Regions from separate parts of the Stenotrophomonas sp. GZD-301 genome, predicted to be linked through region 2. Evidence: riboswitches for the same ligand, from Rfam matches in the RefSeq annotation. Region 2 holds a riboswitch; the other holds the start of a gene.

Region 1 (3,394 bases), on a different contig from region 2:
CCGCGTGGGGCGGCACCCGACGCGCCGCTCATTGCAGTCGCTCCTGCTCTGCTTCGATGTCCGCCTTCAGGTGCAGCGGGTCCACCGTGGCGCCACGGTCAGCGCCCGCCGGCAGCACACAGGCCAGCCGCCCGTCGGCGGCCATGCCCGGCAGCCAGCGCGTCAGGAACGCCTCCAGCGCGATCGGCGCGGGCGCGGTGTCGGCCCACGGTCCGGTGGCCGCCCGTTGCGCGAACGCCGCGAAGGGCCAGAACGGCAGCACCTCCTGGCCCGTATCGGTGGCCGCCGCCACCCAGCCGCCCGCGTTGCGCAGGCTCCAGATTTCCTCCCAATCGGCCACGCGCTTGACGAAATAGTCGTAGCGCACCGCCGCGTCGCGGCACAGCACGGCATCGATTTCCTTCGCGCCGATGCGGTATCCGCCGGCTCCTTCTTCCATCGTCGTCATGACGCTCACTGCTCCTTGTGTCGGATGTTCCAGGGCGGTCCTCGTCAACTTTCCATCGAAATGCTGTCGATCGCGCCCGCGTCGTCGAAATGGACCGACAGCACGTACTGGGTGACGTCGCCCGGCAGGGTGAAGTCGATGTACTCCCTTTCATCCTCACCCCATGCCGAGGCGAACTGGAGCAGGCCGATGATGCCGGCGGTATCCGGTTCGGTCTGGCCCAGGTACTGCCGCCAGTAGCTGGCCGGCAGTTCCTCGCGATGATGGCTGACGAACAGGTCGACCCCGTCCTCCGCGGCCTCGGTGCCGATGGCCTGCTTTATCGCGGCCAGGGCGTGCGCCTGCCGCTGCGTTGCGATGTCGCTCATGTGCGTTCCTTGCTGATGATGGCGTGCGGTCAGCTGGCCTGCGACATGCAGCCCCAGCCGTCGACCTTGCCGCTGTAGGACACCGCCTCGCTGACCAGCAGGCCTTCGAAGCCGGCGATGTTCTGGTAGGTCGGGATCATCAGCGGATGCACCACCACCTGCCACGGGAAGTCCTCGTCTTCTTCATGGGCGGAGAACGACACCTTCTGCTCGTTGCGCAGCAGGTGCACCGCAAACGCGATGGCGACGTCTTCGGTCGGGAAGATCAGCGCGAAGTCCACTTCGCGGGGAATGGTCAGGTCATCGCCGTCCTGCAGCATGTTCCACAGCACATCGCCGTTTTCGTCTTCCGGGTACAGCGCAACATCGCGGGTCATGGCAATCCAGGGTGGGTGGTCTGCAGGGATTGTCGGCCAGGATCGCGTGGCCGACCAGTGGGTCTGCTCAGGGCGACTGCAGCCACGCCAGCTTGCGTGCGCGCGGCTGGCGCTTGAGCGCCCATTCGGCCTTCGATGCCGCCGCGCGGTCGGGGTAGGCGCGCATGGCGAGCACCTTCACCGGCGGATTGGCGCGCGTGTAGCGGGCGCCCTTGCCGGCCAGGTGGGCCTGGAAGCGGGCCGCCACGTCGGTGCTGATGCCCGCGTAGAAGCTGCCGTTGCGGCATTCGAGCAGGTACAGGTACCAGCAGGCGGGCGGTTCAGCGGACATACCGGGATTATCCCCCGGACCGGCGCCGCTGGCTGCTAGAATCCGCCCCGGATGCAGGAGAGAGGCGCCGCGCTGGCGCCCGCCGAAGGCGCAGGCTCCCATAATCGCTCAGGCCGGTGGCTCGATACGCCACCAACCATGCATCCGACACGCCGATCTGGAGAGAGGTCTTCAATGACCCGCCGAAGGGGCACGTGGCCTGGCCACCGAACTCTCAGGCAAAAGGACAGCGGGAGCGGCAACGGTATCCCACCCTCACGACAGTGCACCGCGCTGGCGTGCGGCGTGCGTGGTGCCGTCCCCGCCTGTCGTGTCCGGAGCCCCCCATGCTGCTCTCCCTGATCTACCTCATCGCCATCTCCGCCGAAGCCATGACCGGCGCACTGTCTGCGGGACGGCGGCGCATGGACCTGTTCGGCGTGGTCATCATCGCCTGCGTCACCGCGCTCGGTGGCGGCTCGCTTCGCGACATCGTGCTGGGCCACTACCCGCTGGGCTGGGTGAAGCACCCGGAGTACCTGGGCTTCACCATCTGCGCGGCGCTGATCGCCACCTGGGTGGCGCGCTGGATGCACCACTTCCGCCGCACCTTCCTGGTGCTGGACGGGCTGGGCCTGATTGCGTTCACCCTGATCGGCTGTGCGGTGGCGCGCGAGGGCGGGCATACCGCACCGATCGTGCTGATCGCCGGCATGCTGACCGGTGCGTTCGGTGGCGTGCTGCGTGACGTGCTGTGCAACGAGGTGCCGCTGATCTTCCAGAAGGAACTGTATGCGGTGATCACCCTGCTCACCGGCGCGGCCTGGCTGGTGCTGATGGAGCTGGGCATGTCGCTCAACGCGGCCACGCTGTGGTGCCTGGGCGGCGGTTTCCTGTTCCGCCTGCTGGCGATCCACTTCAAATGGGAAATGCCCAAGTTCGTGTACCGCGACGAGGTGCATTGAGCCGTTGATGCACACATGACCAAGGTCATGTGAGCGCAGCTGCATCGCGCGTTACCATAGCGGCCCCGTCTTCGCGGACGGCATCCAGCCACGCTGCGGCATTCGATCCGCGGCCCCGCCAGACATCCCCACTTCGTCTCGCCTGCCCCCACGGGCCGGTACCTCATGGACGCGCCAACCGCTGGTGGGCGCGCAGGATGCCCCATGTCTGCCCCGCTGCCCCCGTCGTCACGTACCCGCCGTCTGTTCAAACCGCTGTTGCTGCTGGCCGTGCTGGCCGCCGGCGCGATCGCCTGGCGTGTGTTCGCGCCGGCACCGGCGGACAAGGCCGCCCCCGCCGCCGCGGCCACCCCGGTGCGCGTGGCCACGGTGGTGCGCGAGGACCTGGTGGTGCGGCTGAAGGCGCTTGGCACGGTAACCCCGCTGCACACCGTGAGCCTGCGCAGCCGCGTCGATGGTGAACTGCTGCGGCTGGCGTTCCGCGAGGGCCAGCACGTCAAGGCCGGCGACCTGATCGCCGAGATCGACCCGCGCCCCTACCAGGTGCAGTTGGCGCGTGCGCTGGGCACCCAGCAGCAGAACCTGGCCGAGTTGGACAACGCCCAGACCCAGCTCAAGCGCTACGTCGAACTGCAGAGCAAGCACTTCGTCTCCGCGCAGGAGCTGAGCGACCAGCAGAGCAAGGTCCGCCAGCTGCAGGGCCGGCGCCAGACCGACCAGGCCGCGGTGGACGAGGCGCGCCTGCAGCTGCAGTACACCCGCATCACCGCGCCGGTCGCCGGGCGCATGGGGCTGCGCAACGTGGACGTGGGCAACCTGGTGCGCAGCGGCGATACCGAGCCGCTGGCCACCATCACCCAGACCATGCCGATCAGCGTGCTGTTCACGGTGCCCGAGCCGGACCTGCCGGCAGTGGTCGCCGCCGT
Region 2 (3,394 bases):
GCCGGGCAACGGGAAGAACACCTTGATGCGCTGATCCGGGCCGTCGGTCTTCATGTGGGCCACATCGGGCGCGGCGAAGACCAGCCGGGCCAGCGAAGGAGACAGCGACACGCGCTGCTTGAGCGCGACGTCGAACAGGCGGTAGGTCTGCTGTGCAGCCATGCAATCACCCTTGAAAGCGGCGGACGCGGTGTCCGCAGGGAAACGGAATGGCTGTCGTAAGGCACGAACTGGCTGGTGAGCGCACAGGATACCCGGCGCGCGCGTGCTGGCAATGCCGGCAACGCCACGATTGCGTGCAACGCAACCGTGACGTGCCGCCGACGTCATTGCGGCGGCAGCAGGGCCTCGCCGCGACGCTCGCAGTGACGCTCCCAGTACCAGAACGCCGCACCGATGGCGAAGAAGCCCGCATAGCCCAGCGCCAGGTGCAGCGGGTTGCTGCTGAGCATCGGCGACACCACACCGGCGACGACCGTGTTGATCATCAGCTGGATGAACATCTGCATCGACGAGGCCAGGCCGCGCTGCTGCGGATACATGTCCAGCACCGCCAGCGCCAGGATCGGGAAGATCAGCGCCATGCCGACGCCGCCGAGGAAGATCGGCAGCACCGCCCACGGCAGCGCGATCTGGGGCACCGACAGCACATAGCCCAGGTTGAGCAGCGCCGACAGCGCGCACAGGCCGAAGCCGATCGCGATCTGCCGCTGCGCGACGACCCGGCCGGCCATGCGGCCGGACAGGAACGAGCCCATCGTCATGCCACCGATGGTGGGAATGAACAGCCAGGCGAAGCCGCCCTCGCCCAGCTTCAGGTGCTGCATCACAAACACCGGCGCCGAGGCGATGTACAGGAAGATGCCGGAGAAATTGAACGCACCTGCCGCCGCCAGCCGCAGCAGCCGCGGGTGCGAGCCCATGCGCGCGTAGCTGCGCAGCAGCGCGCGCATCGACAGCGGCGTACGCGCCTGCACCGGATGGGTTTCCGGCAGCCACTTGCCGGTGGCCAGCAGCAGCACCACCGCGAACACCACCAGGAACCAGAAGATCAGCGGCCAGTCGCCGCCGCCGAGCAGAATCCAGCCGCCGATGATCGGCGCGATCGCCGGAGCCACGCCGAAGATCATCGACACCTGGCTCATCAGGCGCTGCGCGTCGGCACCGTGGTAAAGGTCGCGGATCACCGCGCGGCCCACGATCACGCCGACGCCGGCGGTCACACCCTGCAGCGCGCGGAACACCAGCAGCGTGGGCATGTCGCGCGACAGCGCACAGCCCACCGAAGCACCGATGAACAGCACCAGCCCGCCGATGATGACCCGCTTGCGGCCGAACGCATCCGACAGCGGGCCGTGGGCCAGGCTCATCAGGCCATAGAACAGCAGGTACACGCTGATGGTCTGCTGCACCGCGACCTGGTCCACCTGCATGCGTTCGCCGAGCAGCAGGAAGGCCGGGAAAATGGTGTCGATCGAGAACGGACCGAACATCGCCAGGCCTGCGAGCAGCAGGGCCAGGCGGCGGGTCGAGGGCGAGGCGGGCGTCATGCGGTCTTCCGTCTGGGCCATGCGCGAACGCACGGCGGGCGCCAGCCCGGAACGGGCGGCGCCAGATGAATACGAGGATCCCATGATGATAGGCCTTTGTGCGGCCGGGCACCATCGCCACGGCCCCGTTCGGGCGCCCATACCACCCCGTATTCATGTGGCGTAGGGACGCAGCGGATCAGGCCGCTGGGCTATAATTGCCGGGCTACATGGTGGGAGAAGCGGACAGGTGTTTTGAACCAGCCGCTGCCGAAGGCGCAACGCCCGTAATCGCTCAGGCCCGATACCACCCGTACCAAAACTCTGGAGAGACCGGCGAGTGCCGGCGCCGAAGGGGCACGAAGCACGCAGATGCGCGCTTTTAAACTCTCAGGCAAAAGGACAGAGGGGCACCCAGGAAGACCGCAGGGTCCGGTGGATCGCGCTTGTTCGCGCCACGGCCCGGCCGCCTTCCGAACGTGCGTGCCCACTCTCCGAGATGCCAGCCATGTCCAACAACACCCCTTCCCTGCGCGAGCTTGAACACAGCCACGCGTTCGTCGAACGCCACATCGGCCCGAACGACGCCGAGATCGCGCAGATGCTCGACGTGGTCGGCCACGCCTCGCTGGACGCGCTGACCGATGCGATCGTCCCGGCCGGGATCAAGTCGCCGGCACCGCTGGCCCTGCCCGAGTCGCTGACCGAGGTGCAGGCACTGGCCAAGATCCGCGCCATCGCCGACAAGAACCAGGTGTTCCGCACCTTCATCGGCCAGGGCTACTACGGCACGCTCACCCCGAACGTGATCCTGCGCAACGTGCTGGAAAACCCGGCGTGGTACACCGCCTACACCCCGTACCAGGCCGAGATCTCGCAGGGCCGCATGGAAGCGCTGATCAACTTCCAGACCCTGTGCGCCGACCTGACCGGCATGGAAATCGCCAACGCCTCGCTGCTCGATGAGGCCACTGCGGCCGCCGAAGCGATGACGCTGGCCAAGCGCTCGGCCAAGTCGAAGTCCGACACCTTCTTCGTGCACGACGCCGTGCACCCGCAGACGCTGGAACTGTTGCGCACGCGCGCCGAACCGCTGGGCATCGTGCTGCGTGTGGGCACCCCGGCCGAGGCGCTGGAAGCGGAAGCCTACGGCGTGCTGCTGCAGTACCCGGACACCTTCGGCCATATCGGCGACTACAAGGCGCTGGCCGATGCCGTGCACGCCCGTGGCGGCCTGGTGGCCGTGGCCACCGACCTGCTCGCCCTGACCCTGATCGCCGCCCCCGGCGAATGGGGCGCGGACATCGTGGTCGGCAACTCGCAGCGCTTTGGCGTGCCGTTCGGTTTCGGTGGCCCGCATGCCGCCTTCATGGCCTGCCGCGATGCCTACAAGCGCTCGATGCCGGGCCGCCTGATCGGTGTCTCGGTCGACGCGCAGGGCAATGCCGCCTACCGCCTGACCCTGCAGACCCGCGAGCAGCACATCCGCCGCGAGAAGGCCACCTCCAACATCTGTACCGCGCAGGTGCTGCTGGCGGTGATGGCCTCGATGTATGCGGTGTACCACGGCCCGGACGGCCTGACCCGCATCGCCCGCCGCACGCATCGCCTGGCCAGCATCCTGGCCGCCGCGCTGCGCGGCGCCGGCGTCAACGTCGGCGAGCACTTCTTCGATACGCTGCACATCAAGGACATCGACGCCAAGGCAATCCATGCCAAGGCTGCGGCCGCACGCATCAACCTGCGCGCGATCGACAGCGAAGCGGTCGGCATCAGCCTGGATGAAACCGCCACCCGTGCCGACATCGTCGCGCTCGGCCAGCTGTTCGGTGCGAACGTCGACGTGGACGCGCTCGACGCCGCCA

Evidence for each region. Region 2 has a riboswitch for glycine ahead of gcvP (aminomethyl-transferring glycine dehydrogenase). Riboswitches for the same ligand answer to the same signal wherever they lie in the genome.
Region 1: linked by a shared signal. The riboswitch ahead of ACO6VK_RS19425 (trimeric intracellular cation channel family protein) and the one ahead of gcvP (aminomethyl-transferring glycine dehydrogenase) in region 2 are both predicted to bind glycine.

The regions. Positions count from the first base shown of each region.
Region 1 covers NZ_JBMOWY010000081.1:6,274-9,667, forward strand. The annotation lists gene ACO6VK_RS19400 (hypothetical protein) at 1-32, opposite strand, end outside; gene ACO6VK_RS19405 (DUF2750 domain-containing protein) at 29-448, opposite strand; gene ACO6VK_RS19410 (DUF2004 domain-containing protein) at 493-816, opposite strand; gene ACO6VK_RS19415 (ribonuclease E inhibitor RraB) at 846-1,193, opposite strand; gene ACO6VK_RS19420 (GIY-YIG nuclease family protein) at 1,261-1,524, opposite strand; glycine riboswitch at 1,569-1,651, shown strand; glycine riboswitch at 1,672-1,762, shown strand; gene ACO6VK_RS19425 (trimeric intracellular cation channel family protein) at 1,851-2,468, shown strand; gene ACO6VK_RS19430 (MdtA/MuxA family multidrug efflux RND transporter periplasmic adaptor subunit) at 2,673-3,394, shown strand, end outside.
Region 2 covers NZ_JBMOWY010000013.1:68,967-72,360, reverse strand. The annotation lists gene ACO6VK_RS03765 (siderophore-interacting protein) at 1-162, opposite strand, end outside; gene ACO6VK_RS03760 (multidrug effflux MFS transporter) at 327-1,550, opposite strand; glycine riboswitch at 1,844-1,945, shown strand; gene gcvP (aminomethyl-transferring glycine dehydrogenase) at 2,029-3,394, shown strand, end outside.